DNA from 4 places in the Streptomyces sp. NPDC030838 genome. Region 3 is predicted to be linked to each of the others. Evidence: riboswitches for the same ligand, from Rfam matches in the RefSeq annotation. Region 3 holds a riboswitch; each other region holds the start of a gene.
What was found. Region 3 has a riboswitch for cyclic di-AMP ahead of ACZ42A_RS04955 (M23 family metallopeptidase). Riboswitches for the same ligand answer to the same signal wherever they lie in the genome.
Positions count from the first base shown of each region.

Region 1: linked by a shared signal. The riboswitch ahead of ACZ42A_RS13250 (M23 family metallopeptidase) and the one ahead of ACZ42A_RS04955 (M23 family metallopeptidase) in region 3 are both predicted to bind cyclic di-AMP.
Region 2: linked by a shared signal. The riboswitch ahead of ACZ42A_RS10895 (transglycosylase family protein) and the one ahead of ACZ42A_RS04955 (M23 family metallopeptidase) in region 3 are both predicted to bind cyclic di-AMP.
Region 4: linked by a shared signal. The riboswitch ahead of ACZ42A_RS27330 (M23 family metallopeptidase) and the one ahead of ACZ42A_RS04955 (M23 family metallopeptidase) in region 3 are both predicted to bind cyclic di-AMP.

Region 1 is NZ_JBVIED010000004.1:17,682-24,996, forward strand. It holds gene ACZ42A_RS13245 (aldo/keto reductase) at 1-299, opposite strand, end outside; gene ACZ42A_RS13250 (M23 family metallopeptidase) at 414-1,454, opposite strand; cyclic di-AMP (ydaO/yuaA leader) riboswitch at 1,466-1,644, opposite strand; tRNA gene ACZ42A_RS13255 (tRNA-Met) at 1,969-2,042, opposite strand; gene ACZ42A_RS13260 (GTP cyclohydrolase II) at 2,108-2,749, opposite strand; gene ACZ42A_RS13265 (MarR family winged helix-turn-helix transcriptional regulator) at 2,852-3,346, opposite strand; gene ACZ42A_RS13270 (dihydrofolate reductase family protein) at 3,420-4,556, shown strand; gene ACZ42A_RS13275 (SCO2400 family protein) at 4,603-5,445, opposite strand; gene ACZ42A_RS13280 (universal stress protein) at 5,613-6,110, opposite strand; gene ACZ42A_RS13285 (SLC13 family permease) at 6,143-7,315, opposite strand, start outside.
Region 2 is NZ_JBVIED010000003.1:88,184-95,498, reverse strand. It holds gene ACZ42A_RS10910 (nucleoside triphosphate pyrophosphohydrolase) at 1-263, shown strand, start outside; gene ACZ42A_RS10905 (cytochrome P450 family protein) at 260-1,552, shown strand; gene ACZ42A_RS10900 (LysM peptidoglycan-binding domain-containing protein) at 1,749-2,759, shown strand; cyclic di-AMP (ydaO/yuaA leader) riboswitch at 2,942-3,120, shown strand; gene ACZ42A_RS10895 (transglycosylase family protein) at 3,125-3,817, shown strand; gene eno (phosphopyruvate hydratase) at 4,055-5,335, shown strand; gene ACZ42A_RS10885 (FtsB family cell division protein) at 5,430-5,906, shown strand; gene ACZ42A_RS10880 (DUF501 domain-containing protein) at 5,963-6,502, shown strand; gene ACZ42A_RS10875 (Ppx/GppA phosphatase family protein) at 6,499-7,315, shown strand, end outside.
Region 3 is NZ_JBVIED010000001.1:1,094,826-1,102,140, reverse strand. It holds gene ACZ42A_RS04975 (aspartate aminotransferase family protein) at 1-850, shown strand, start outside; gene ACZ42A_RS04970 (helix-turn-helix domain-containing protein) at 924-1,556, shown strand; gene ACZ42A_RS04965 (DUF6126 family protein) at 1,553-1,672, shown strand; gene ACZ42A_RS04960 (tyrosine-protein phosphatase) at 1,694-2,491, opposite strand; cyclic di-AMP (ydaO/yuaA leader) riboswitch at 3,209-3,367, shown strand; gene ACZ42A_RS04955 (M23 family metallopeptidase) at 3,372-4,322, shown strand; gene ACZ42A_RS04950 (DUF6250 domain-containing protein) at 4,524-5,231, shown strand; gene ACZ42A_RS04945 (SGNH/GDSL hydrolase family protein) at 5,358-6,143, shown strand; gene ACZ42A_RS04940 (TetR/AcrR family transcriptional regulator) at 6,246-6,845, opposite strand; gene ACZ42A_RS04935 (Glu/Leu/Phe/Val dehydrogenase dimerization domain-containing protein) at 6,866-7,315, opposite strand, start outside.
Region 4 is NZ_JBVIED010000012.1:41,965-49,279, forward strand. It holds gene ACZ42A_RS27315 (DNA gyrase/topoisomerase IV subunit A) at 1-72, opposite strand, end outside; gene ACZ42A_RS27320 (M16 family metallopeptidase) at 374-1,768, shown strand; gene ACZ42A_RS27325 (M16 family metallopeptidase) at 1,765-3,153, shown strand; cyclic di-AMP (ydaO/yuaA leader) riboswitch at 3,368-3,534, shown strand; gene ACZ42A_RS27330 (M23 family metallopeptidase) at 3,548-4,312, shown strand; gene ACZ42A_RS27335 (GntR family transcriptional regulator) at 4,497-5,192, shown strand; gene ACZ42A_RS27340 (HPr family phosphocarrier protein) at 5,385-5,666, opposite strand; gene ACZ42A_RS27345 (bifunctional acetate--CoA ligase family protein/GNAT family N-acetyltransferase) at 5,845-7,315, shown strand, end outside.

The sequences.
Region 1 (7,315 bases), on a different contig from region 3:
GCGCTCAGCCCCTGGTACTCGGGGTGCTGGCTGACCTTGGTCGCCACGACCACCTCGGAGCGGTTCCCGCGGGTCTTGAGCCACTGTCCGATGATGGTCTCGGACTCGCCGCCGGAGTTGCCCTCGACCCACGCCGAGTAGACGTCGGCGGTGTCGATGAAGTTGCCGCCCGCGGCGGCGTAGGCGTCGAGGACGGCGAAGGACTGGTCCTGGTCGGCGGTCCAGCCGAAGACGTTCCCGCCGAGGGAGAGCGGGAAGACCTCGAGGTCGGAGGAACCGAGTTTGCGCAGAGAAGTCATGCTCAGCGTCAACACACCCTCCGGAACGCCCTATTCCGTGAACCGGCAGCCCTGACGTCGGGGGGTTGCCGTCAGGACCGCCGGGGATCGGGGAGAGCCGGGCTCAGCCGGGCGTCAGGGCGTGAGGCCCTTGCTCCGCAGCCAGCTCAGCGGGTCCAGCGCGCCGCCGTCGCCGGTGTGCACCTCCAGGTGCAGATGCGCCCCGGTCACATTGCCGGTCGCGCCCACGCGCCCGATGACGTCCCCGGTGTTGACCTTCTGGCCCACGCTGACGTTGATCGACGACTGGTGGGCGTAGAGGATCTCGGTGCCGTCGTTCAGGGTGAGAACGGTCCGGTAGCCGTACGCGCCGCCCCAGCCGGCCTCGGTGATGGTGCCGGAGTGCACCGCCTTGATGAGGGTGCCGGTGGGCGCGGCGAAGTCCAGGCCGGTGTGGTAGCCGGAGGACCACAGGGCGCCGGCCTGCCCGTAGGTGGAGGTGATGGTGTACGAGGAGGTCGGCAGCGTGAACTGCTTGGCCAGCTCGGCCAGCCGCTCGGCCTCGGCCTTCCTGCGGGCCTCCTCCTCCGCCTCCTTCTTCGCGGCGGCGGCCTTGGCCTCGGCCTCCTTCTCCGCCTTGGCGGCGGCCTCCGCGGCCTCCTTCTCGGCGGCGGCCAGCGCCTCCGCGGCGGCCTTGGACTCGGCCTGGTCCTGCTGCTGCTCGGCCTGCGCCATGATGCGGGCGCGCAGCGCCTCGCCGGCGTCGGTGGTGCCCTGCGCGGTGTCGGTGGCGGTGACGCCGAGGCTGCTGAGCGGGGTGGCGGTGGTCTCGGCGGTGTCGGTGTCGTCGGAGATCAGCGAGCCGACGTTCGGCAGGTCGGGCATCGAGATGGACACCGGCGGCTTGCCGGTCTGCGCGGTGGCCATGCCGCCCGCGCCGACGGCGGCTATGACACCGACGCCCAGGACGGTGGAGCTGCGGGCGAGTCCGCCGCCGCGCTGCTTGGTGACACGATGCCGGCCGCGTACGGGGCGAATGGATTCCGCGGTGGGGTTCCACTCCTCCCACGGGCCCTCGTCGGTGCGCTGATCGCCGTACACGAAGGTGTCGGCGGGGTCGGCGGTGCGCTGGCCGGGCACGAACGGGGCCCCGGGGGCAGGCCGGTTGGACGCCACGTGGGCGTACTCCTTTCCTTCCTTCTCGCCTACCGGGTTAGCTGACGGGTTCGGAGCAGGAAGGTCTCCTACGCGCGTAAATCAGCCGTGCCGCACACGACTTTCAGCCGTGCGGACCCGACCCCTTACGCCCGATTCACCCCAAGGTGGTGGTTCCCCGGTTCCCTACGGGATTCGGCGCGTGCGCACGGAGCCGCCTCTTGTGACGGCTGGGACGACCGCGCTGCGTTATCGGACGTTAATAGAACCGGGGGGTGATTTCCAAGCGGTTCCGCTTGATCATTACGGTCACCCGGGTGGACGTACACCTCATGAGCGGCGAAAATCGGGCGAGTTGACCCGCACTCAGAAACACTTCAGCAGCGTCCCGGTTTTTGATGGTGACTCAGATGTTATGCGGAGTGGGGTCGCCCACTTACTCCCCGTGACGTCTCCGCGCACAGATGCGCTTCGAGGACGGAAAAGCACTCAGGGCCGGAATCCATCTCCATGGATTCCGGCCCTGAGCCTTCAGTAGCGGGGACAGGATTTGAACCTGCGACCTCTGGGTTATGAGCCCAGCGAGCTACCGAGCTGCTCCACCCCGCGTCGGTGATTCCAGTGTACGCCATGCGCGGGACGCTTCGCGCCAGGGTTTGTCTCCGCCTCGCCGATCAGCCGGCGCTGAGTTCCGTGAGGTCGGCCAGCGGCAGGGTGTGCTGGGTCTGAAGGACCTTGGCGCGCAGGTAGCGGACGTTGTGGGCGGTGGTGAAGACACCGGTCGGGACACGGTCACGGACGCCGACACCCAGAGCGCGCAGCTGCTCGGCCTTGTCCGGGTTGTTGGAGAGCAGGTCCAGCTCGGTGACGCCGAGGGCGGTGAGCATCTGGGCGGCGGCCGTGTAGTCGCGGGCGTCCTCGGGAAGGCCGAGGGCCAGGTTGGCCTCGTAGGTGTCGAGCCCCTGGTCCTGGAGGGCGTACGCGTCGAGCTTGTTGTACAGCCCGATGCCGCGGCCCTCCTGCCGGAGGTACAGCAGAACGCCGCCGCGCTCGGCGATCCGCTCGACCGCCTCGCGCAGCTGCGGGCCGCAGTCGCAGCGGGCGGAGCCGAAGACGTCGCCGGTCAGGCACTCGGAGTGGAGCCGGACGAGCGGGGTCCGCCCGAGGGCCGGGTCGCCGAGGACGACGGCGAGGTGCTCCCGGCCGTCGGCGAGGCCGTGGAAGGTGACGAGTTCGGCGTCGACGCGGTAGCCGTCGTGGAAGTGCAGGGGGACCCGGACGCGGGCACGGGGGGTGGCGGCGGGGATGTCGGACATACGGTTCTCCGGCTCGGGTCGCTGCTTCAGTTTTGAAGCAGGTCTCACGTCCGGGAGACTAGCCCATGCTTGAAACTTAAAGCAATGCGCTTGTGGCCCACCTCATGAACAGGAGTCCCGCGAGGACCGCCGTAGCCAGGGCACGTCACCCTGGAGCGCCCCGGTCACCTTCGTGAAGATCTCCTCCAGCTGCGCCACCTGCTCCGCGCCGAGGTGATCGAAGAGCGCGGCACGGACGGTCCCGACATGCCCGGGCGCCGCCCGCTCCACCACGGCCATCCCCTCGTCCGTCAGCGCGGCCACGCTGCCCCGCCCGTCCGTCGGGCACACCTCCCGCCGCACCAGCCCGTCCTTCTCCAGCCGCCCCACGGCATACGTCAGCCGACTCCGCGTGATCGCCAACCGCTCGGCGAGATCGGTCATGCGCAGCCGACGCTCGGGAGCCTCGGAGAGGACGGCCAGGATGGAGTAGTAAAGGTGCGGCATGCCGGCCTCCTGCTGGAGCTGCCGGTCGAGCGCGTCCTCCAGCAGATGGGCGGCGGCGATGTACGCGCGCCAGGCGCGCTGCTCGTCAGGGGTGAGCCAGCGGGTCGTCATGCCGCCAGTGTAGGTTTGCTTAAAACTTGAACCAGGATCCGCCGTCCCCGCCGTCTCCCAGATGGGTGCGCCGATGCCCTACCCGTACGTCCTGCTCTCCGCGGCCGTCTCCCTCGACGGCTACCTGGACGACACCGGCCCCGAACGCCTCCTGCTCTCCGGCCCCGCCGACTTCGACCGGGTCGACGAGGTACGGGCGTCCGTGGACGCGATCCTCGTGGGCGCCGGCACGATCCGCACCGACAACCCCCGGCTCCTGGTCAACTCCCCCGAGCGCCGCGCGGCCCGGACGGCGGCCGGGAAGCCGGAGTACCCCCTGAAGGTCACGGTCAGCGGCACGGGTGAGCTGGATCCCGAGGCGCAGTTCTGGCACACGGGCGGGGAAAAGATCGTCTACACGACCCCCGAGGGCGCGGAACGCCTGGGGAAGACGGGCATCGCGGACGCGGCGCACGTCGTGCCCCTGCACGGCGACTGGGACTGGCGCTCGGTCCTGGAGGACCTGCACGACGTACGCGGCGTAGGGCGGCTGATGGTGGAAGGCGGCGGCACCGTCCACACCCAGCTCCTCCGGCAGGGCCTGGCGGACGAACTCCAACTCGCCCTGGCCCCCCTCTTCGTCGGCGACCCGAACGCCCCCCGCCTCTTCGGGCCCGGCCCCTACCAGTCCGGCCGCCTGCGCCTGGTGGAGACCCGGCCGGTCGGTGACGTGGTCCTGATGCGCTACGAGCCGACGGCCCCCGGAAGCGGCGCCGCCGCGTCCGCGGCCGACCGCCACTGGCTGGCCCTGGCCTGCGACCTGGCGGCGGACTGCCCCCCGTCCTCCTCCGCCTTCAGCGTCGGCGCGGTCGTGGTCGCCGCCGACGGCACGGAACTCGCCCGCGGCCACTCCCGGGAGGGCGACGACCCGGTCGTGCACGCGGAGGAGGCGGCCCTGGCGAAGATCGACCCGGGCGACCCACGGCTCCCCGCCGCCACGGTCTACAGCAGCCTGGAGCCCTGCACCCACCGCGCGTCCCGCCCCCGCCCCTGCGCGCGCCTGATCCTGGACGCCGGCGTCCGACGGGTCGTCACGGCATGGCGGGAGCCGGACACGTTCGTGGCGGGCGCGGACGGAGTGGGAGCGCTGACGGCGGAGGGGGTGGACGTGGTGGTCCTCCCCGAATACGAGGAGCCGGCGAAGGCCCCGAACCGCCATCTGCTGACCTGAGCCGCGCGCTTCAGCCAACGCAGATCACACAGATCACGCGGATCACTCAGCCGAGGCAGACCACCAGCAGGCACAGCTCCGAGGGCGAGGTCGCGGCGGGCGACGGGCCGGCCTGCGAGCCGCCGGTGCTGTCCGCCGGCTGCGTGCCGTCACTGTCGCCCGCGCTGCCCGCGCTGTCAGCGGACGGGGCCGGGGGCGGCGGCGTCTGCACGGGGTCCGCCACCGTGCTGGTGCGGTCGGGAACCGTGGTGTCGGAGGGCGGTGCGGTGGTCCGGGGTCGCGCATCCGGCGCCGGCGCGGCCGGAGCGGACACGGCAGCGGCGTACTGCTGCGACCCGGCCGACGTCACGGGGGACGCGGCCGCCGCAGCCGGGCGGCGCTGGGGTTCGGCGGTCCGCGAGGGGGCGTCCGACGTGCGGGAACGCTGCTGGTCGGGCCGCTCGTCCGAGGGGCGGACGTACTCGGGCGCCCGGTCCTGCGTGGCGCGCACGTCCGGGTTCTCCGGCGCCGTCGCCGCCTGTGCCCGGTCGGCGCCGCCCCGGTCCAGGGTGGCCACCGTCAGGCCGCCCCCGACGAGGGCCACGGCGGTCGCCACGACCGCGCGGCGCTGCTTCTTCTTCCACAGGGCCAGCTGGCGGCGCCGCGCCGCCCTTCCCTGCCGCGCGGGCGGCGGCACCTCGTAGCCGTTGTCCGGGTCCGTACCCGGTGGCTCCTCCGCGCCGACCACGGCCGTTCCCAGGGCAGGGGAACGGCTGCCGTGCGTGGTGTACGTGGTGTGCTCGGTGCGGGCGCCGGTGACCGCGGGGTCTATGTCGGGGGCGTAGGCCCCGCACCCCGGACACACCAGGGCCCCGTTGAGATGTCGACGACATGCGGAGCAGTAGTCCATCTGCGATCTTCCTGAGCTGGCTGTGCCCTCGGCCGGCCGGCCGCGGCCTGGTCGCGCTCGCACACGGGATCGAGCGATCAGTCACGCTAACGAGGCTTTCCAGACGCTGTGTGCAGCCGGTGTGACGCTCCTGCGCAGATTCCCCGGGCACGCCGTCGGGAGCACCGTCACGGACGCGGCGGGGGCGGGACCGCGGGCGGCGGCGCGGTGTGGTGCGGTGCCTCGCCGGGCCAGACGAGGAGGACGGGGCAGGGGGCGTGGTCGACGACGAAGCGGGTGGCGTGGCCGAGGCTGTGCGGGCCGGGGCGGGCGGGGTCGCCGTCACGGGCGCAGATCAGCAGATCCGTACCAAGCGCCGCGACGACGACCTCGTGCTCGACGCGCCCGGCGCGCTCCATGCGGGTGCACGGGCGTCCCAGGCGGTCGGCGGCGGCCTGCAGGAGCTGCCGGGAGGCGGAGGCGGCCAGGCGTTCGACCCGGGTGCCCGGGTCGCGTTCGGGGTGACCGCGACCGAGGAGGCCGGCGAAGGCTCCGTGCGCGGTCTCCGCGACGGTGTCGTCGCGGACGTACAGCAGCACGATCTCCTCGCCCGGTGCCGTACGGGTGAGGGCGGCGTCCACGCAGGCGGGCCAGGTGCCCTCCGTGATCCAGACGATGACGCTCATGGGGCGGCTCCGGCGCTGCGGACGGGACGGTGTCAGGTGCCGATGGTGTGCAGCATTCCCCACAACGCCAGGGTGGAGGCAAGGAGCGTGGCCGGTACGGTCACCAGACCGAGCCGGGTGAAGTCGCCGAGGTCGGCCCGGTGGTCGTGGGCGTGCAGGATGCGCCGCCACAGCAGGGTGGCCAGCGAGCCGACGTAGGTGAGGTTGGGGCCGAGGTTCACGCCGATCAGCACCGCGAGGACCGGACCCGGGCCGCCGGGCGCGGTCAGCGGCAGCAGGGCCAGCACCGCGGGCAGGTTGTTGATCAGGTTGGCCAGTACGGCGGCCACACCCGCCACGGCGAGCAGGGCGGGCAGCGAGTCGCCGTCCGGCAGCAGATACCCGAGCCCCGCGTCCAGGCCGTTGTCCACCACGGCCTTCACCACCACCCCCAGGGCCAGCACGAACAGGCAGAACAGCGGCGCGGCGGAGCCGACCAGCGCCCTGGTGGTCGTACGGCGCTGCCTGAGCGCCCGTCCGCCGAGCACGAGCACCCCGCCGAGCGCCGCCCACGCGGGGTCGAGCCCGGCGAAGGAGGTCGCGGCGAACCCGCCCAGCGTCAGCGCCAGCACGACGAGCGTGAACACCGGGACGCCCTGGCCCTTCTGACGGACGGCCGGCGCGGCGGGGGCCGCGAGGTCGGCGCGGAAGTAGTACCGGAAGGCCACGTACTCGACGGCGATCGTGGCCAGCCAGGGCAGCGCCATGAGCGCGGCGAACCGGGTGAAGGTCAGGCCGCTGGCGGTGAAGGCCAGCAGGTTCGTCAGGTTCGACACCGGCAGCAGCAGGGACGCCGAGTTCGCCAGGTGGGCGGTGGCGTACACATGCGGCCGCGCGCGGGCACCGGCGCGGGCGGCGGTGGCGAAGACGACGGGGGTGAGCAGCACGACCGTCGCGTCGAGGCTGAGGACGGCCGTGATCGCGGAGGCCACGGCGAACACCCCGGCCAGCAGCCGTGGCGGACTGCCCCCGCACCAGCGGGCCACGGCCGCCCCGGCCGCCTCGAACAGCCCCTCGTCCGCGCACAGCTGCGCCAGCACGAGGACGAGCGCGAGGAAGACGACCACCGGCAGCAGACTGCGGGTCTGCTCCCAGGCGTCCTGCGGCGACACCGCGCCGACGGCCACGGCCAGCCCGGCGGCGGGCACGGCGGCCACGGCCTCCGG
Region 2 (7,315 bases), on a different contig from region 3:
AGAAGCGGCGCACCTCGGTGACCGAGGGCGTCCCCCTGCACCAGCCCGGCCTCGCCCTCGCCGCGAAGCTGGCCTCCCGGGTGCGCACGGCGGGGCTCGACGTCCCCCTGCCGGCGTCCGAGGGCATCGGCTACGAGCTGCTGGCCCTGGCGGCACGCGCCGAGGCCGAGGGCACCGACCCGGAGGCGGCCCTGCGCGCGGCGGCGCGGGCGTACCGGGACGCGATCATCGCCCACGAGGAGCGGATACGGTCGACGACGTGACCGACCAGCCCCACCCCCAGCCCCACCCCGCGGCCCCGGCGACCCCCGCCCCCGAACTCTTCACCTGGGAGTTCGCCACCGACCCCTACCCCGCCTACGCCTGGCTCCGCGAGCACGCCCCGGTGCACCGGACACGGCTGCCCAGCGGGGTGGAGGCCTGGCTGGTCACCCGGTACGCCGACGCCAAGCAGGCGCTCGCCGACCAGCGGCTGTCGAAGAACCCCGCGCACCACGACGAGCCCGCGCACGCCAAGGGCAAGACGGGCATCCCCGGGGAGCGCAAGGCGGAGCTGATGACGCATCTGCTCAACATCGACCCGCCGGACCACACCCGGCTGCGCCGCCTGGTCTCCAAGGCGTTCACGCCGCGGCGCGTGGCGGAGTTCGCGCCGCGCGTGCAGGAGCTGACCGACCGGCTCATCGACGGGTTCGCCGCCAAGGGCTCCGCCGACCTCATCCACGAGTTCGCCTTCCCGCTGCCCATCTACGCCATCTGCGACATGCTCGGCGTACCGCGCGAGGACCAGGACGACTTCCGGGACTGGGCGGGCATGATGATCCGGCACGGCGGGGGTCCGCGCGGGGGTGTGGCGCGCTCGGTGAAGAAGATGCGCGGCTATCTCGCCGACCTCATCCACCGCAAGCGGGAGGCCCTGCCCGCCGAGCCCGCGCCCGGCGAGGACCTGATCTCGGGCCTGATCCGCGCCTCGGACCACGGTGAGCACCTGACCGAGAACGAGGCCGCGGCGATGGCGTTCATCCTGCTGTTCGCCGGTTTCGAGACCACCGTCAATCTCATCGGCAACGGCACCTATGCCCTGCTCACCCACCCGGAACAGCGCGAGCGCCTCCAGCGCTCCCTGGCGGCCGGCGAGCGCGGCCTGCTGGAGACGGGGGTCGAGGAACTCCTGCGCTACGACGGCCCGGTGGAGCTGGCCACCTGGCGCTTCGCCACCCGGCCGCTCACCATCGGCGGACAGGACATCGCCCCCGGCGACCCGGTCCTCGTCGTGCTCGCCGCCGCCGACCGCGACCCGGCCCGGTTCGCCGACCCCGACACCCTGGACCTCGCCCGCCGCGACAACCAGCACCTCGGGTACGGCCATGGCATCCACTACTGCCTGGGCGCCCCGCTCGCCCGGCTGGAGGGCCAGACCGCGCTCGCCACGCTCCTCACCCGCCTCCCGGACCTCCGCCTCGGCGCGGACCCCGCGGACCTGCGCTGGCGCGGCGGCCTCATCATGCGCGGACTGCGCACCCTGCCCGTGGAGTTCACACCCGAGCGGTGACGCGCGCGGGGGCTCGTGTGCGACGAGCGAGCCTTCCCCGCCGCAAACATGACACACCCTCACCTCTGTGATCTTCACGTGATCTGCGCGGCATTAACTTGTGACAAGTGATCGTCTGCCGATACGTTCACCCATCAGCGCGACGCCCGAGCTTCAACCGCCGCGCCGTCACTGCTGTCTCGCGAAAGGTCCCCGCATGCTCTCCGGGAACGGTCGTCACCGTCGCCCCCGCCAGGCCCCGGCCCTCATCGTCGCGGCCGGAGTGACCGGTTCCGCCATCGCCATCCCGCTCCTCGGCGCGACCAGCGCGAGCGCCGCCAGCGGGGTGACCTGGGACAGGGTCGCGGAGTGCGAGAGCGGCGGCTCCTGGAGCGCGAACAACGGCAACGGCTACTACGGCGGCCTGCAGATCTCCCAGGAGAACTGGGTGAAGTACGGCGGTCTGGACTACGCCGAGAGCCCCGACGTGGCCAGCCGTTCGCAGCAGATAGCCGTCGCCGAGAGAATCCTCGCCGCCGAGGGTGTGGCGGCCTGGCCCACCTGCGGTCTGCTCGCCGGCCTCGACGGTGACTCCGCGCCGGCCGGCGTCGACACCGGTCTGGCGGCTGACGCGGCGTCGGGTGCGGCGGCCACCCCCGAGGCGACGCCCGAGACGCCCGAGTCCGGCTTGTCCGACTCGCCGGAATCATCTCCTTCCTCGGAATCCTCCGATAGCGCCGGTTCCTCCGAAACCTCGGAAGGTGCCGAATCGTCCGGTTCTGCCACGACTTCGCCCTCTCCCGACACCTCCAACGGTGCGTCGTCGGGCGAGTCCCAGGGGGCTGAGAGCTCTCCCGCGGCCACCACCAAGAACGACGACTCGGACAAGTCGGGCCAGAACGCCCCGTCTTCGGGCGCCACCGACACCGGCTCCACCGGCACCGGCCGCCACCGCGGCGACAGCGCCGAGGAGGACGCCGCGGACAGCCGTACGGCCGAATCCTCCGGCCGTCACGCCTCCCGTGACGCCGCCGCCGCGCGCGACGCGGCCGACGGCACGTACACGGTGCGCGCCGGCGACAGCCTCTGGGGCATCGCCGACTCCCTTGAGCTGCAGGGCGGATGGTCCGCGCTCTATGCCGAGAACAAGGCGACCGTCGGCGCCGACCCCGACCTCATCATCCCCGGTCAGACCCTTGAGGTAGGGGTCGAACCGGTCGAAAAGTAGCGGGAGTTCGCGTCACGGTTCGGGCTAAATGTCCGTTATAAACGCGGTGAGAGATAGGTCTCAGAAGACCTGATCGTCTTTGAAATTCCGCGGATCGCGTGGCTACGGTCAAGGCCGCTCGTCACCGCGAGCCCCGGCTGCCGCAACGCCGAATCCTGCCAGCGGCCGCCCGGGAACAGTCGTCGCGTCAAGCGCCGCAGGCAGGAGCGGGGGACCCAAGGTAAGTGCCGGGCCCGGCAGTTGAGGAGACTCGACGCCGGAACCGGCTTGGGGTGAAGCCGCAGCCCGCGAGGGCCGCGGCCGGGCAACTCAACCGGCCCGAACCCGACAGCTCACCTCGCAGGCGTCGGTGAGGGGATCGATCCATGCTGTTTTCCGGCAAGGGCAAGCACCGTCGTCCGTCCAAGACCGCTCGCGTCATCGCCGCCGTCGGCGTCACCGGTGCCGCCGCCGTCGCCGCCCCGCTGATGGCGGCCGGCAACGCCTCCGCCGCCACCGCCTCCGAGTGGGACACCGTCGCCCAGTGCGAGTCCGGCGGCAACTGGTCCATCAACACCGGCAACGGCTACTACGGCGGTCTGCAGTTCTCCGCCTCCACCTGGGCCGCGTACGGCGGCACGCAGTACGCCGCCACCGCCGACCAGGCCACCAAGGAGCAGCAGATAGCCATCGCCGAGAAGGTCCTCGCGGGCCAGGGCAAGGGCGCCTGGCCGCACTGCGGCACCGGCCTGTCGAACACCCCGTACAACGGCGGCACCGCCTCCACCGGCGACAGCGGCAGCGCCACCGCCGACCGTGAGACCGAGGAGCAGGCCGCCTCCCGCTCCGCCGAGCGCCCGGCCGCCACCCAGAAGGCCGAGAAGACCGTCACCACCCCGACCGGCGAGAAGGTCGAGAAGGGCGACGGCGAGTACAAGGTGGTCGAGGGCGACAGCCTCAGCTCCATCGCCGAGGAGCACGGCGTCGAGGGCGGCTGGCAGAAGCTGTTCGAGCTGAACAAGGACATCGTCGACGACGCCGACGTCATCTACCCCGGCCAGCAGCTGCACCTGAAGTAAGCCGCGGAGCCCCGCAGACTCCCCGCCCCGGCGCGTGTCCCCCGTACGCGCCGGGGCGGGGGCTTTTCCGACGGCGTTTTTCCGGAACCGTCTTTGTTCCGTTCGGAAACAATTTACTCTCGGTTCCGTCCACGGGGTGGGCGTCCGGCTGGCCGATCGGCGGGAGCCGGTTAGGCTCATCTCGCAGAGCCACACCCGCGGCCTGCCAACCGCGTCACATCCACGAAGGAGATGCTCGTGCCGTCCATCGACGTCGTCGTAGCCCGGGAAATCCTGGACTCCCGAGGCAACCCCACGGTCGAGGTCGAGGTCGGCCTCGACGACGGCAGCACGGGTCGTGCCGCCGTCCCGTCCGGCGCCTCCACCGGCGCCTTCGAGGCCATCGAGCTCCGCGACGGCGACTCGAACCGCTACCTCGGCAAGGGTGTCGAGAAGGCCGTCCTGGCCGTCATCGAGCAGATCGGCCCGGAGCTGGTCGGCTACGACGCCACCGAGCAGCGCCTGATCGACCAGGCCATGTTCGACCTGGACGCCACCGACAACAAGGGCTCCCTGGGCGCCAACGCCATCCTCGGCGTCTCGCTCGCCGTCGCGCACGCCGCCTCCGAGGCCAGCGACCTGCCGCTCTTCCGCTACCTGGGCGGCCCCAACGCGCACCTGCTGCCGGTGCCGATGATGAACATCCTGAACGGCGGCTCGCACGCCGACTCCAACGTGGACATCCAGGAGTTCATGATCGCCCCGATCGGCGCGGAGTCCTTCTCCGAGGCCCTGCGCTGGGGCGCCGAGGTCTACCACACCCTCAAGAAGGTTCTGAAGAGCAAGGGTCTGGCCACCGGCCTCGGCGACGAGGGCGGCTTCGCCCCGAACCTGGGCTCCAACCGCGAGGCCCTCGACCTCATCCTCGAGGCCATCAAGGAGGCCGGCTACGCCCCCGGCGAGCAGATCGCCCTGGCGCTCGACGTCGCCGCGTCCGAGTTCTACAAGGACGGCGTGTACGTCTTCGAGGGCAAGGAGCGCTCCGCCGCCGAGATGACGGAGTACTACGCCGAGCTGGTCGACGCGTACCCGCTGGTCTCCATCGAGGACCCGCTGTTCGAGGACGACTGGGACGGCTGGAAGACCATCACCGAGAAGCTCGGTGACAAGGTCCAGCTCGTCGGCGACGACCTGTTCGTCACCAACCCGGAGCGCCTGGCCCGCGGTATCGAGGAGGGCGCCGCCAACGCCCTGCTCGTGAAGGTGAACCAGATCGGCTCGCTCACCGAGACCCTGGACGCCGTCGAGCTGGCCCAGCGCAACGGCTTCAAGTGCATGATGTCCCACCGCTCCGGCGAGACCGAGGACGTCACCATCGCCGACCTGGCCGTCGCCACCAACTGCGGCCAGATCAAGACCGGCGCCCCGGCCCGCTCCGAGCGCGTCGCCAAGTACAACCAGCTGCTGCGCATCGAGGAGATCCTCGACGACGCGGCGGTGTACGCCGGCCGCAGCGCCTTCCCGCGCTTCAAGGGCTGAGCCTCACCCCAGGTCAGCCAGTCGTACGTACGTCCCCGTACTCGGTCCCGTACCGTGTGCGGGGACGTACGCGCGTGAACGGGAGGCGGGCAACATGGCCGTGAAGGACCGGGACCGGTTCTCCACCGCGACCAGGATCAGACTGCTCGGCGAGCAGACCGCCGCCCGTGTCTACCGCTCGCAGACCCGGCGGCAGGCGCGCCGCTCCCGGCTCACCGGCCGGGCCGCGCTGCTCGTGCTGGTGGTCTGCTCGCTGATCGTGGCGCTCGCCTACCCCATAAGGCAGTACGTCGCCCAGCGCGCCGAGATCGCCGATCTGGAGCGGCAGAAGCAGCAGGCACGGCAGCGCGTCGAACAGCTGCGCGACCAGAAGGCGCGGTGGCAGGACGACGCGTACGCCGAGCAGCAGATCCGGCAGCGCCTGCACTATGTGATGCCCGGCGAGACCGGGTACGTGGTGATCGACCCGGACGCGGCCAAGCAGTCCCGCACCGACACGGGCGGGGCCGACCGCCCCTGGTACTCGAACGTCTGGGACGGCGTCGACAAGGCCGACGCCGCGGACGGCTAGCCGCCCGGCCGGCCGCCCGACCTCTCGGACAGTTGAACGGACACAGAAAGACAGGCATGGAAACGCCCCCGCCGCCCACCCCGCGCACCGAGCCCACCGACGCGGACGTCGAGGCCTTCAAGCAGCAGCTGGGCCGTCCGCCGCGCGGGCTGCGCGCGATCGCGCACCGCTGTCCCTGCGGGCAGCCGGACGTCGTGGAGACGGCCCCGCGGCTGCCCGACGGCACGCCCTTCCCGACGCTGTACTACCTGACGTGCCCCAAGGCCAACTCGGCCATCGGCACGCTGGAGGCGAACGGCGTGATGAAGGAGATGACGGCCCGGCTGGAGAGCGACCCGGACCTGGCCGCCGCCTACCGTGCCGCGCACGAGGACTACATCCGGCGCCGCGACGAGATCGAGGAGCTGAAGGGCTTCCCCAGCGCCGGCGGCATGCCGGACCGGGTCAAGTGCCTGCACGTCCTGGTCGCCCACTCGCTGGCCGCCGGTCCCGGCGTGAACCCGCTGGGCGACGAGGCCCTCGCCATGCTGCCGGAGTGGTGGCGCAAGGGCTCCTGCGTGACCCTGCCCGAGACGTCCGAGGAGGGCGAGCAGTGACCCGGGTCGCCGCCATCGACTGCGGTACGAACTCCATCCGCCTCCTGGTCGCCGACTGCGACCCGGAGACCGGCGAACTCGCCGAGCTGGACCGCCGTATGACGATCGTGCGGCTCGGCCAGGGCGTCGACCGCACCGGACGGCTGGCCCCCGAGGCGCTGGAGCGGACCTTCGCGGCCTGCCGCGAGTACGCCGCCGTCATCAAGGAGTACGGCGCCGAGCGGCTGCGCTTCGTGGCCACCTCCGCCTCCCGGGACGCCGAGAACCGGGACGAGTTCGTGCGCGGGGTCATGGACATCCTCGGCGTCGAGCCGGAGGTCATCACCGGTGACCAGGAGGCGGAGTTCTCCTTCACCGGCGCGACCAGGGAGCTGGCCGAGCACGACCACCTCGAGCGGCCCTTCCTGGTCGTGGACATCGGCGGCGGGTCGACGGAGTTCGTCGTCGGCGAGGAGCATGTGCGCGCCGCGCGCTCGGTCGACGTCGGCTGCGTCCGGATGACCGAGCGGCACCTGGTGCGCGACGGCGCGGTCACCGACTCGCCCACCGAGGAGCAGATCGCGGCGATGCGGGCCGACATCCAGGCCGCCCTCGACCTGGCGGAGCGGACGGTGCCGCTGCGCGAGGCGCGCACGCTGGTGGGGCTGGCCGGATCGGTCACGACGGTCTCGGCGATCGCCCAGGAACTGCCGGAGTACGACTCCACGGCCATCCACCACTCGCGCGTCTCCCGCGACAAGGTCCGGGAGATCACCGACTGGCTGCTGCACTCCACCCACGCGGAGCGCGCGGCCGTGCCGTCCATGCACCCGG
Region 3 (7,315 bases):
GGCCGTCCCGCTCGGCGACCTCGACGCGCTGGCCCGGGAGCTGAAGCGGGGCGACGTCGCCGCGCTGATCGTCGAGCCGATCCAGGGCAAGGGCGTGTACGAGGCACCGCCCGGCTATCTGCGCGCCGCCCAGGAACTGCTGCACCGGCACAAGGCCCTGCTCATCGCCGACGAGGTGCAGACCGGACTCGGCCGCACCGGCGACTTCTACGCCTACCAGCACGAGGACGGCGTCGAGCCCGACCTGGTGTGCGTGGCCAAGGCGCTCTCCGGCGGCTATGTGCCGGTGGGCGCCACCCTGGGGAAGGACTGGATCTTCAAGAAGGTGTACTCGTCGATGGACCGTGTGCTGGTCCACTCGGCGAGCTTCGGGTCCAACGCCCAGGCCATGGCGGCGGGCCTGGCGGTGCTGTCGGTCATGGAGAACCAGCAGATCGTCGCCGGTGTCCGCGCCACCGGGGAGCTGCTCAGGTCCCGGCTCACCGCCCTGATCGACAAGTACGAGCTGCTCGCCGACGTACGCGGCCGGGGCCTGATGATCGGCATCGAGTTCGGCCGGCCCCGGTCGCTGAAGCTGCGCGGCCACTGGGCCATGCTCCAGACGGCCCGCAAGGGCCTGTTCGCGCAGATGGTGGTCGTGCCGCTGCTCCAGCGGCACCGGATCCTCACCCAGGTCTCCGGCGACCACCTGGAGGTGATCAAGCTGATCCCGCCGCTCATCATCGGGGAGCGGGAGGTGGACCGGTTCGTGGACGCCTTCACGGCCGTGATGGACGACGCGCACAGCGGCAGCGGGCTGATGTGGGACTTCGGCAAGACGCTGATGAAGCAGGCGGTGGCCAACCGGTAGCCGGGCTTCCTCTGGCTTTTGCCTCTCAGACAAGAAATTTGCCTCATGGGCAATGCTCCGGCTGAATGGAGTCATGAGCTCCTCCGCCGCCGAGCCCGGCTCCGAGCCGTCCGGTGACCTGACCACCATGGCCCCGCAGCTGCGCGCCCTGCGCCGCCGGGCCTCCCTCACCCTGGAGGCGGCGGCCCGCGCGGCCGGGCTGTCGCCCGCCCATCTCTCCCGGCTGGAGACCGGGCGGCGCCAGCCGTCGCTGCCCATGCTGCTGGCCCTCGCCCGTGTCTACGGTACGACCGTCTCCGAACTGCTCGGCGAGACGGTCGCCGACCGGGACGCCGTGGTGCGCGCCGCCGGCATGGAACCGACCGCGGCGGGTGGCTGGACGTACTGGCAGGCCGGTGCGCCGGGACGCGGCATGCAGGCGCTGCGCGTCCATGTGCCGCACGGCTCCCAGGGCGACATCGTGCGCGTGCACCCCGGCGAGGAGTGGCTGTACGTCCTCAAGGGGCGGCTGCGGCTGCGCCTCGGGGACACCGCGCACCGGCTCGGCCCGGGCGACAGCGCGCACTTCGACTCGCTGACCCCGCACCGCATCGCCGCGGAGGACCAGGACGGGGTCGACCTGCTCTTCGTCCACACGCTGTTGCAGAGCCCCACGGCCGCGCTCTGCCTCGGCCCCGCCACCCACCGCACCGGAGAGACGCCATGAGCCGAATCCAGCAGAAGTTCGACCGCCAGATCTCGGTGCGGCTGTTCATCTACGTCGTGGCGGGGCACGCCTTCGCCGCCTTCCTCTACCTGCTGTTCGCGGTCGGGGCGAAGTAGGCCCGACGGGAGCGGCCCGCCTCAGTCGAGCAGCCGCTCCCGCAGCCGCTCCCGGGTCTCCGGGGCGACCTTCAGGCCCTGTTCCAGGTAGGTGTCGACGCCGCCCCAGGTCTCCTCGATGGTGTCGAACGCCGCCGACAGATACTCGGCGCGCGCGTCGAAGAGCGGGCTGAGCAGCTCCATGACCTCGGGGGAGTAGGCGGCGGCGGAGCTGCTGCTGCGGTGGACCTTGTAGCGCCGGTGCTTGGCGTTGGACTCCAGGTAGTCGGCGAGGATCGCCTCGCGCTCGACGCCCAGGGCCAGCAGCGTCACCGCCACCGACAGACCCGCGCGGTCCTTGCCCGCCGCGCAGTGCATCAGGGCGGGCACGCTGTCCTCGGCGAGGGCGTGCAGCACCTGGGAGTGCTCCGCGGTGCGCTCCTTGATGATCATGCGGTACGAGGCGATCATCCGGCCGGCCGCCTGGCCGTCCCCGAGGATCTCCCGCAGCTGGTCCAGGTCGCCATCCCGCACCATCTTCCAGAACTCGGCGCCGTCGGCCGGGTCGCTCAGCGGCAGGTTCACATTGCGCACGCCCGGCAGTTCGACGTCCGGGCCCTCCAGCTTCTGGTCCGCCGCGTTGCGGAAGTCGAAGATCGTGTGCAGGCCCAGGGAGGAGAGGAACACCGCGTCCTCGGCGGTGGCGTGCGCGAGATGGCCACTGCGGTAGAGCACTCCGTACCGCACCCGGCGTCCGTCGACGGTCGGCAGGCCGCCCACGTCACGGAAGTTGCGCACTCCGGCCAGTTCGGGCTCGGTCGACGGGACCTGCTGCGTCACGTGGGCTCCTCCCAGTCGGCCCCGCCGGCGCTGCTCGTCGGCGGGCACGCCTCCGACCATACGACATGGATTCCTGAGGCAATGAGTTGTCCACAGGCGGCATACCCGGCCGGGCGGTGCGGTCCACAGATGTTGCCGAGAAGCACCTCGCGCCTCCACGGCTGCGCCCTCGGCTGGTCCGGCTTCTGGCGGATCGGCGTTGCCCAACTGCCCCCCGCGCGCGTGCAAGGCCGAGTCCCTGGTGCACTACCAGACGGGACGAAAGCGGACGGAATTCCGCAATCGGCTCGCACTGACAGAGTCGTACGAACGACGCGAAACGGGCGAAGTGTGCCGAGGTGCCGTGCTGCCGCGGCCCGGCCTGCATGGCGACCTCGATGCGATGGTTCTCCACCTCCGCCGCATCTGAGTGAACTGTCCGAATTGGCGCCTTCGTTGTAACTCGCTCTGGATCAAAGAGTTCTGGAGCGGTGTCACGTGAGGAGCGTCATATCCGTGACGGTGAGTCGTCCGTCATGTTCACGTAATTCATGCGTCTTTCAAGGGCGTTTGCGCGCAGAGAAGGCTCTGTAATCCACAGAGGGTGACCGCGAATTCCGTGACGGAAAAGATCGAAAAGCGCCCGTGGGCAACCTTTCGCTTGTCCCTGTGCGTCTTGGTCGCTTACGTTCCACACCGATCCAGGCGGAACGCCGAATCCTGCCGCCGCCTGGTCTCCGCGCAAACTCACCCGTGCACGGCAGGAGCGGGGGACCCACAGGTACACCGCCTGCTCCGGTCTCCGGAAACAGGCTTGGGGTCAAGCCGCGCCTCGGCGCGGCCGGACATCTCCAGTCCGCACCCGACAGCTCACCTCGCAGGCGCCGGAGAGGAATTCGCCATGCCCGCGAAGGGTAAGCACCGCCGTCCGAAGACCCAGCGCTTCACCCGTTCCATCGCCGTCGCCGGAACCGGTGGCGCCGCGCTCGCCCTGCCCCTGATGGGGGCCGCCGGCGCCCAGGCCGCCACCCCGCAGTCCGTTCCCGAAAAGGCCGTCCAGTCGGTCGCCTCCGTCCAGAAGACGGCGGAGAAGAAGGCCGCCGTGAAGAACTCCGGTGTGCGTACCTACACCGTGCAGTCGGGCGACTTCCTCTCGAAGATCGCCGACGAGCAGAATGTCGCCGGCGGCTGGCAGAAGCTCTACGCCGACAACCGCGACGCCGTCGGCGAGGACCCGTCGCTGATCCACCCCGGCCTGAAGCTCTCCCTCGGCAAGAAGGCCGCCGCGGCCGCGCCGAAGTCCTCGTCCTCCGAGGCCGCCAAGCCGGCGCAGCCGTCGCAGTCGACGCAGCGCTCCGACTCCTCGGCGCCGTCCGAGTCCTCCCAGGCGGCCGAGTCGTCGTCCTCCGAGGCCTCCACGGCCGCCCAGACCACCACCGCCTCCACCGGTTACACCGCCCCCGTCGCCGGCGCCGGCGTCGGCACCGCCTACAAGGTGGCGGGCAGCATGTGGTCCAGCGGTTACCACACCGGTGTCGACTTCGTCGTCCCGACCGGCACCTCGCTCAAGGCCGTCGGCGCGGGCACCGTCGTCTCCGCCGGCTGGGCCGGCGCGTACGGCAACCAGGTCGTCATCAAGCTCGCCGACGGCTACTACGCCCAGTACGCCCACCTGTCCTCGCTCTCGGTGTCGGCCGGCCAGTCCGTGACCGCGGGCCAGCAGGTCGGTCTCTCGGGTTCGACCGGCAACTCGACCGGCCCGCACCTGCACTTCGAGATCCGCACCACCCCGAACTACGGCTCGGACGTGGACCCGGTCTCCTACCTCCGCACGAAGGGCGTCTCCCTCTGACCCCATCCCGCCGCGCCGGTTCCTGACCCCGGCCGCACGCGCCACCGAAGGCCGGACCCCGATCCCCGGGTCCGGCCTTCGGTGTTTCGTTGCGATGGTGTGGCGGGGGTGCGCGGGGGATCGACAAGGGCGTGAGTGCCGGGACACAGTGATCCCTGTCGATGGAGCAAGCGCTTTCCCTCCCGTAAGGAGCCGTATCCCGTGACGACCACACGCAGGGCTTTCGGAGCCCTGGCCGCCGGTGCCGCCCTGGCCGCTCTCGCCCCGGCCGGGACCGCGCAGGCCGCGCCCCGCCGGCGCCGTCTCGTCGCCCGCGACGACTTCCGCCACGGCCTCGGCCAGTGGGTCACCGAACTCCAGGACGGGGGCACGGTCACGGCCTCCCGCGGGGTGCTGGACATCGACGTGCCCAGCGGGGCGACGGTGTGGTTCAGACAGCGGCTGCAAGGGCCGTACGTCCTGGAGTACACCGCCACCGCGGTCTCGGCGGGCGGCGCCAACGACCGTGTCTCGGACCTCAACAACTTCTGGAACGCGACCGACGTCCGCTCCCCGGACGACCTCTTCGCCACCCCGCGCGGCGGCGCGCTGGCCGAGTACGACCACCTGACGACGTACTACGCGGGATACGGCGCCAACTACAACACCACCACCCGGCTGCGCCGGTACGTCGGCGAGGCCGGGGTCCGGCCGCTTGTGTACGACTACACCGAGCCGCTGCTCGTGCCGAACGAGCCGAACCGGGTGCGGATCGTCTCCGCCGGATCGACCGTCCAGTGGTGGAACAACGGGCGGCTCGTCTTCGACTACACCGACCCCGAGCCGTACACCGCGGGGCACTTCGCCTTCCGCACGGTGTGGAGCCATTTCCGGGTCAGCGACTTCCGGGTGTGGCGGCTTATTCCGTAGTTGACCAATCTTTGAAGAGTGGCTTATCTCACCGCCCGTCAACCCCTGCCTACGGTCGCGTAGGTCACATTCGAAGGTGAATCATGAGCCGACGTGGCAGACGATTCGAAGAATGACAGCAGATCAGTGATCGGGTCGTACGTGGCGGTGGGGGACAGCTTCACCGAGGGCGTCGGCGACCCCGGCCCCGACGGGGCGTTCGTCGGCTGGGCCGACCGGCTCGCGGTGCTGCTCGCGGACCGGCGGCCCGAGGGCGACTTCCGGTACACCAACCTCGCCGTGCGCGGAAAGCTGCTCGACCAGATCGTGGCGGACCAGGTGCCGCGGGCCGTCGAACTGGCGCCCGACCTGGTCTCCTTCTGTGCCGGTGGCAACGACATCATCCGGCCCGGCACCGACCCCGACGACGTCGCCGAGCGCTTCGAGCGGGCGGTCGCCGCGCTGACCGCTGCGGCGGGCACCGTGCTCGTCACGACCGGCTTCGACACTCGCGGCGTGCCCCTGCTCAAGCACCTGCGCGGAAAGATCGCGACGTACAACGGGCACGTCCGGGCCGTGGCCGACCGGTACGGCTGCCCCGTACTCGACCTGTGGTCCCTGAAGTCCGTCCAGGACCGCCGGGCCTGGGACGACGACCGGCTGCACCTCTCGCCCGAGGGCCACACCCGGGTCGCGCTGCGCGCCGGCCAGGCGCTGGGCCTGCCCGTCCCCGCCGACCCCGAACAGCCCTGGCCGCCGCTCCCGCCGCGCGGCACCCTGGAGGTCCGGCGGGACGACGTGCACTGGGCGCGCGAGTACCTGGTGCCGTGGATCGGCCGCCGCCTGCGCGGCGAATCCTCCGGCGACCACGTCACCGCCAAGGGCACCCTGTCGCCGGACGACATCAAGATGCGGATCGCGTCGGTGGCGTGAGCCGCGGTCCCGCCCGGGTGCGGGTTGTATGGGGTTCCGTGCGAGATCGAGGCCGCTGTAACGCTCACGGCGGTGCGCGAACTCGACGGAGCCCCACCCGGCCTAGGCGTTCGACAGTCCCAGCTCCCGGGCCAGTGCCTCGTCCACCCACCGCTGTGCCCGCGCGCGCGAGACCGTGCCCCCGTACGACGTGAGTTGTACGGCGAGCCCGTCGAGCAGGGCGGTGAGGCGCAGCGCGGTGCCCGCCGGGTCCGCGCACCGGAACTCGCCCGCGGCCACGCCCTCGGCGATGACCTCGGTCAGGGCGGCCTTCCACTGCCGGTCGAGGTCCCGGGTGACCTCGCGCAGCGCGGGTTCGCGCAGCGCCGCCGCCCAGCCCTCGATCCACAGCCGCCAGCCCTTGGCCTGGCCCGTGGGGGCGTACCACCGTACGGCCGCGCGGAGCCGGCGCAGCGCGGTGGTGCGGCGGCCCAGTAGCCCGCGCAGACGGGCGAGATCGTCCTCGGCGGCGTACGCGAACGCGGCGGCGACCAGCTTCTCCTTCGTCGAGAAGTGGTAGAGGACCAGCGCGTTGCTCACCCCGAGCGCCGAGGCCACGTCCGCGATCCGGACCGCCGCCACGCCCCGCGCCTCTATCTGCTCCACCGCGGCCCGCAGCAACTCCTCGCGCCGCTCCGCCACGCTCAACCGCACTCTCGCCACTCGGTCACCCTAACGGCCCGTCACCGGTACCACCCGAACCGCTCGGCGAGCACCGGCAGCCGCTCCCCGGCGAGCGCGTGCGCGGCGGCCCGCGGGGTGGTCCCGTCGGCCTCCGCGCGGGCCAGCATCCGGTCGGTCAGCGCGCGCAGCGCACGGCGGACGTGACCGAACGCCTCGTCCGCGTCCGCGCCGACGTCCCCGAACAGCGTCCACCACCACCAGGCGTTCGTCCCGGAGTTGACCACGACGTCCGGCAGCACGGTCACGCCCCGCGCGGACAGCCGTTCCTCCGCCTCGGGGAGGACGGGCAGGTTGGCGGCCTCCGCGATCCACCGGGCGGTGATCCGCCCCTCGTTGGCCGAGTCGATCGCGTAGGAGACCGCCGCCGGGACGAGCACCTCCGCGTCCGCCGACAGCCAGGCGTCGCCGGGCAGTGCACGATCGCCGGGGCGCAGCGCGGAGCGGTCCAC
Region 4 (7,315 bases), on a different contig from region 3:
GACGTCGATGTCGAGGATCTTCTCCTCGTACGAGTCGTCGGGCGGCGGGGTCTTCGTGCTGCGGCGGGCCATCGCTGCCTGGCTCCTTGCTGAAGCGTGAAACGGATCTGACGCGGACCATTGTGGACCGCGGCACTGACAACGCGGAGCGGGACCCGGCGTCACCGCCCGGCCTCCGCCGACGGGACCCGGCGTCGCCCGCCCGGCCCCTCGCTGACCCGCAGGCTACGCCCTCGCGGCGAGTAACCCCTTTCTCGCTCTCGGCGTACGGCGTCCGGGAACTTCGCGGACCGTCCGCACGCTTGCATACAGTGGCAGGACCGGCAGGAACCAAGCGGTCTCAGCCACCGCATCCGCGATCGAAGGGACGTACATGCCCATGGGTCACACGGCCACAGCCGAGGCAGGCTCCGGCGGCCTGACAGCGACCGAGCACCGCCTGGCCAACGGCCTGCGCGTGGTGCTCTCCGAGGACCACCTGACCCCGGTCGCGGCGGTGTGCCTCTGGTACGACGTCGGCTCGCGCCACGAGGTCAAGGGGCGCACCGGTCTGGCTCACCTTTTCGAGCACTTGATGTTCCAGGGCTCCGCCCAGGTGAAGGGCAACGGCCACTTCGAGCTGGTGCAGGGCGCCGGCGGCTCGCTCAACGGCACCACCAGCTTCGAGCGCACCAACTACTTCGAGACCATGCCCGCCCACCAGCTGGAGCTCGCCCTCTGGCTGGAGGCCGACCGCATGGGCTCGCTGCTGGCCGCCCTGGACGACGAGTCCATGGAGAACCAGCGCGACGTCGTCAAGAACGAGCGCCGCCAGCGCTACGACAACGTTCCCTACGGCACCGCTTTCGAGAAGCTGACCGCCCTCGCCTACCCGGAGGGCCACCCGTACCACCACACGCCGATCGGCTCGATGGCCGACCTGGACGCGGCGACCCTGGAGGACGCGCGCGCGTTCTTCCGCACCTACTACGCGCCGAACAACGCGGTGCTCTCGGTCGTCGGCGACATCGACCCCGCCCAGACCCTCGCGTGGATCGAGAAGTACTTCGGCTCCATCCCCTCCCACGACGGAAAGCCCGCCCCGCGCGACGGCTCGCTGCCCGACATCATCGGCGAGCAGCTGCGCGAGGTCGTCGAGGAGGAGGTCCCGGCGCGCGCCCTGATGGCCGCCTACCGGCTCCCGCACGACGGCACGCGCGCGTGTGACGCCGCCGACCTGGCGCTGACCATCCTCGGCGGCGGCGAGTCCTCCCGCCTGTACAACCGGCTGGTCCGCCGGGACCGTACGGCCGTCGCGGCCGGCTTCGGCCTGCTCCGGCTGGCCGGGGCGCCGTCCCTCGGCTGGCTGGACGTGAAGACCTCCGGCGACGTCGAGGTGCCGGTCATCGAGACCGCCATCGACGAGGAGCTGGCCCGGTTCGCCGAGGAGGGCCCCACCGCCGAGGAGATGGAGCGCGCCCAGGCCCAGCTGGAGCGCGAGTGGCTGGACCGGCTCGGCACGGTCGCCGGCCGCGCCGACGAACTGTGCCGGTACGCCGTGCTGTTCGGCGACCCCCAGCTCGCCCTCACCGCCGTCAAGCGGGTGCTGGAGGTGACGCCCCAGGAGGTCCAGGAGATCGCCAAGGCCCGCCTGCGGCCCGACAACCGCGCGGTGCTCGTCTACGAGCCGCTCACCCCCGAGCAGCCCGAGGACGTCGAGGGCACCGAGGACCCGGAAGCCGCGGCGACCGTGGAAGCCGCCGACGACAACGAGGAGGCGGCCAAGTGACCGAGCTGACCACCATGGAGTTCCACCCCCAGCCGCAGCCGGGCGAGGCCAGGCCGTGGGCGTTCCCGGCCCCCACACGCGGGACCCTCGACAACGGCCTGACGGTGCTGCGCTGCCACCGTCCGGGCCAGCAGGTCGTCGCCGTCGAGGTGCTCCTGGACGCGCCGCTGGACGCGGAGCCCGCCGGCCTGGACGGCGTCGCCACGATCATGGCCCGCGCCTTCTCCGAGGGCACCGACAAGCACTCCGCCGAGGAGTTCGCCGCCGAGCTGGAGCGCTGCGGCGCCACCCTCGACGCGCACGCCGACCACCCCGGCGTACGGCTCAGCCTGGAGGTTCCCGCCTCCCGGCTGGAAAAGGGCCTCGGGCTGATCGCCGACGCGCTGCGGGCACCCGCGTTCGCCGACAGCGAGGTCGAGCGGCTCGTGCGCAACCGCCTGGACGAGATTCCGCACGAGCTGGCCAACCCCGCCCGGCGGGCCGCCAAGGAGCTGTCGAAGGAGCTGTTCCCGGCGACCTCGCGCATGTCGCGCCCGCGCCAGGGCACCGAGGACACGGTCGCCAAGATCGACTCGGCGGCCGTGCGCGCCTTCTACGAGCGGCACGTCCGCCCGGCCACGGCCACCGCCGTGGTGGTCGGCGACCTCACGGGCATCGACCTGGACGCCCTGCTCGGCGACACCCTCGGCTCCTGGACCGGCTCCGCCGCCCAGCCCCGGCCGGTGCCGCCGGTGACCGCCGACGACACCGGGCGCGTGGTCATCGTCGACCGCCCCGGCGCGGTCCAGACGCAGCTGCTCATCGGCCGCGTCGGCGCCGACCGGCACGACCGCGTGTGGCCCGCCCAGGTGCTCGGCACCTACTGCCTCGGCGGCACCCTCACCTCCCGCCTGGACCGCGTCCTGCGCGAGGAGAAGGGCTACACCTACGGCGTGCGGGCGTTCGGCCAGGTCCTGCGGTCCGCCCCGGACGGCACGGGCGCCTCGATGCTCGCCATCAGCGGCTCCGTGGACACCCCGAACACCGGTCCCGCCCTGAAGGACCTGTGGACGGTGCTGCGCACGCTCGCCGCGGAGGGCCTGACCGACGCCGAGCGGGACGTCGCCGTGCAGAACCTGGTCGGCGTGGCGCCGCTCAAGTACGAGACGGCGGCGGCCGTGGCGAGCACCCTGGCCGACCAGGTCGAGCAGCACCTGCCCGACGACTACCAGGCGACGCTGTACCGGCAGCTGGCCGCGACCGGCACGGTCGAGGCCACCGCCGCGGTGGTCAACGCCTTCCCAGTGGACCGTCTGGTGACCGTCCTCGTCGGTGACGCGGCGCAGATCAAGGAGCCCGTGGAGGCCCTCGGCATCGGCGAAGTCACCGTCGTGGCCGCCGAGTAGACGGCCGAGAGACAGCCGTACGGGCACACCCGCGCGGAGGGGCCCTGGTGACCGATGCGTCACCAGGGCCCCTTCATGTCCGAATTGAGGGAGAGGTTGCCTGTCTGCCCTGTGGGATGCGCTACAAAAGCCCGCGTTGGTTTGGGCTTTGAAAGCCGGCCCCCTTAGCGTCATCCGGGCTGTCCGTCAGGCAGTGCGCCGCACCCGCGGCACCGGACAGTCATCGCCGAGTCCCCGTACGGCGCGAGCCAGGGGAGCCGGGGACCCAACCACGTAGTCCCTGGGGTGAATCGGACGCCCGCGCGTCACGCGAGGGGGTCCGTAGGAGACCTTCCTGCTCCGAACCCGTCAGCTAACCCGGTAGGCGAGAAGGAAGGAAAGGACCAGCCACTCCATGGCGTTCACCCGCGCCACCGGGAAGCACCGTCGTCCCAGCCGGATGCACCGCTCCACCGCCCGCGCGGCGGGCGTCGCGGCGCTCACCACCACCGGCGTCATCGGCACCCTGGCGGGCCCGGCGCTCGCCGCCGACACCTCCGCCGAGCAGACCGGCCTGCTGCCGGTCCTCAGCATCGGCGACGAGGTCGCCGACCAGATCGACGCGCAGGCCGCCGCGCAGCAGCAGGCCGCCGAGCACGCCGCCGCCGTCAAGAAGGCCGAGGCGGCCGCGAAGAAGCGCGCCGAGGAGGAGGCCCGCAAGGCCCGCGCGGAGGAGGAGCGGGCCGCCCGCGAGGCCGAGCGCAAGCGCCTCAACACCTTCGTGTCGCCGATCAGCGGCTCCTACGTCTCCACCGGCTACCAGGCAGGCAGCGCCCTGTGGTCCTCCGGCAGCCACACCGGTGTCGACTTCCACGCCGCGAGCGGCACCTCGGTCCAGGCGGTCGGCTCCGGCACGGTCGTCGAGGCCGGCTGGGGCGGGGCGTACGGCAACCAGGTGGTCATCCGGATGCACGACGGCACGTACACCCAGTACGGCCACCTGTCCTCCATCGGCGTCTCCGTGGGCCAGACGGTCACCCCGGGCCAGCAGATCGGCCTGTCCGGCGCCACCGGCAACGTCACCGGCCCGCACCTGCACTTCGAGGCCCGTACGACCCAGGAGTACGGCTCGGACATCGACCCGGTCGCGTACCTGCGCGCGCACGGCGTGAACATCTGACGCAGCCGCAGCACTTCCCGAAGCCCCGGCCCCGAGCCGGGGCTTTCGGCGTTTCGGCCGCCCCGTTGTCCAAAAAATATCCATGGATTCCGGCCCGCCATCGGAAATTCCGGCTCATTGCAATAGAGTCGCTGAACACACGTCCATCGTCGACGTTTCACGGGGATTAAGGCGGAGGTCGGTCATGCGTATTCCGGCGCATTCGGTGTGCACGGCGATCCGGGACGACATCGTCGCGGGTGTCTACGAGCGCGGCAGCCGGCTCACCGAGGAACTGCTCGCCCGCCGCTACGGCGTCTCGCGCGTCCCCGTGCGGGAGGCCCTGCGCACCCTGGAGGCGGAGGGCTTCGTCGTGACCCGGCGGCACGCGGGCGCGTGCGTCGCGGAACCGACCGAACAGGAGGCCTCCGACCTGCTGGAGATGCGTCTGCTGCTGGAGCCGCTGGGCGCCTCCCGCGCGGCGCAGCGCCGCACCGAAGCGCATCTGAAGGTGCTGCGCGGCCTGGTCCGGCTGGGCCAGGAACGCGCCCGCCGGGGCCACAGCGACGACCTGCGCTCCCTGGGCGGCTGGTTCCACGAGACGCTGGCCCAGGCCTCCGGCAGCACCGCGCTCACCTCGATGCTGACCCAGCTGCGGCACAAGATCGCCTGGATGTACGCGGTGGAGGCGCCGGCCAGCCCCGTGGAGTCCTGGGCGGAGCACGGGGCGATCGTGGACGCCGTGGCGCGCGGGGACAGCGAACGCGCGCGGGCGATCACCACCCTGCACACCGAGCGGTCGACCGCCGCGCACCGGCTGCGGTTCGGCTCCGGCGGGGAACGCCCGGAGCGTGTGAGGAACTCGCAACATCCCGTAAACATGTCAAGCCTGCGGCATTAACACGGGCGCCGTATACAAAGAACGGATATTCGGTGGCGAGGAATTTCCGCTGCCGTTTTTCGGCGCGCCGGTGATTTCCGTCCGCGCGGCCTGCGCCTGCCCGGAAATGCATCCGCGGATACGGCCGAGGAAAAGCGAAACCGCGCCGCCCGGAAAGGGCGACGCGGTTGTGGCGTGACTGCCGCGCGAGCGTCAGACGGTCTCGGGGAGCTCCTCGAGGCCCTCGGAGACCAGCTTGGCCAGGCGGTCGAGCGCGACCTCGGCGCCCTCGGCGTCGGAGGCGAGCACGATCTCCTCGCCGCCCTGGGCGCCCAGGCCGAGAACGGCCAGCATGGAGGCCGCGTTGACGGGGTTGCCGCCGGCCTTGGCGATCGTCACCGGGACGCCTGCGGCCGTGGCGGCTCGGACGAAGATGGAGGCGGGGCGGGCGTGAAGGCCCTCGGCCCAGCCGACGTTGACGCGGCGCTCAGCCATGTGTTGCTGCCCTTCAGGTGTTCAGGTTGTCTAGACCAGTTTCCCATATCGTGAAGCATGCCTGGAGGTGACATGTGTCCCCTCCGCCGGGTGTCACCGGACCGCGGCCTCGGTCCGGCCCTCCGTCCTCACAGACTGCCCCGCGCCCTTGTCGGACGCGAGCCGTACTCTGGGGCCCATGCAGACCTCGTCGGACCGGCACGAGTACCCCGCCCACTGGGAAGCCGACGTGGTGCTGCGCGACGGCGGCACCGCGCGCATCCGCCCCATCACCGTTGATGACGCCGAGCGCCTGGTCAGCTTCTACGAGCAGGTCTCGGACGAGTCGAAGTACTACCGCTTCTTCGCGCCCTACCCGCGTCTGTCCGCGAAGGACGTCCACCGCTTCACGCACCACGACTTTGTGGACCGGGTGGGACTCGCGGCCACGATCGGCGGCGAGTTCATCGCAACCGTACGCTATGACCGCATCGGTGAGAACGGACTGCCCGCCTCGGCACCGGCCGACGAGGCCGAGGTCGCCTTCCTCGTCCAGGACGCCCACCAGGGCCGCGGCGTCGCCTCCGCCCTCCTCGAGCACATCGCCGCCGTCGCCCGCGAGCGCGGCATCCGCCGCTTCGCCGCCGAGGTGCTGCCCGCCAACACCAAGATGATCAAGGTGTTCACGGACGCCGGGTACACGCAGAAGCGCAGCTTCGAGGACGGCGTCGTCCGCCTGGAGCTGGACCTCGAACCCACCGACCGCTCCCTGGCCGTGCAGTACGCGCGCGAACAGCGCGCCGAGGCACGGTCCGTGCAGCGGCTGCTCGCCCCCGGCTCGGTCGCCGTCGTCGGCGTCGGCCGCACCCCCGGCGGGGTGGGACGCGGCGTGCTCGCCAACATCAGGGACGCCGGGTTCACGGGGCGGCTGTACGCCGTGAACCGCGCCCTGCCCGAGGGCCGGAAGGAACTCGACGGGGTGCCGGCCCACCGGTCGGTGCGGGACATCGACGGGCCCGTCGACCTCGCCGTCGTCGCCGTTCCCGCCGAGCACGTGCCCGAGGTCGTCACCGAGTGCGGCGAGCACGGCGTCCAGGGCCTCGTGGTGATCTCCGCCGGGTACGCCGAGAGCGGCCCCGAGGGACGCGAGCGCCAGCGGGCCCTCGTCCGGCACGCGCGCGCGTACGGCATGCGGATCATCGGGCCGAACGCCTTCGGGATCATCAACAACTCCCCGGACGTGCGGCTCAACGCCTCCCTCGCCCCCGAACTGCCGAGGCCCGGCCGGATCGGCCTGTTCGCCCAGTCCGGCGCCATCGGCATCGCCCTGCTGTCCCGGCTGCACCGGCGCGGCGGCGGGGTGACGGGGGTCACCGGCGTGTCCACCTTCGTCTCCTCCGGCAACCGCGCGGACGTCTCCGGCAACGACGTCCTCCAGTACTGGTACGACGACCCGGACACCGATGTCGTCCTGATGTACCTGGAGTCCATCGGCAACCCCCGCAAGTTCACCCGCCTCGCCCGCCGTACGGCGGCGGCCAAGCCCCTCGTCGTGGTCCAGGGCGCCGGGTCCGCCCCGCAGGGCCACGCGGTCCGCGCGACGCGGCTGCCGCACGCCACGGTGTCCGCGCTGCTCCGGCAGGCCGGTGTGATCCGCGTGGACACCATCA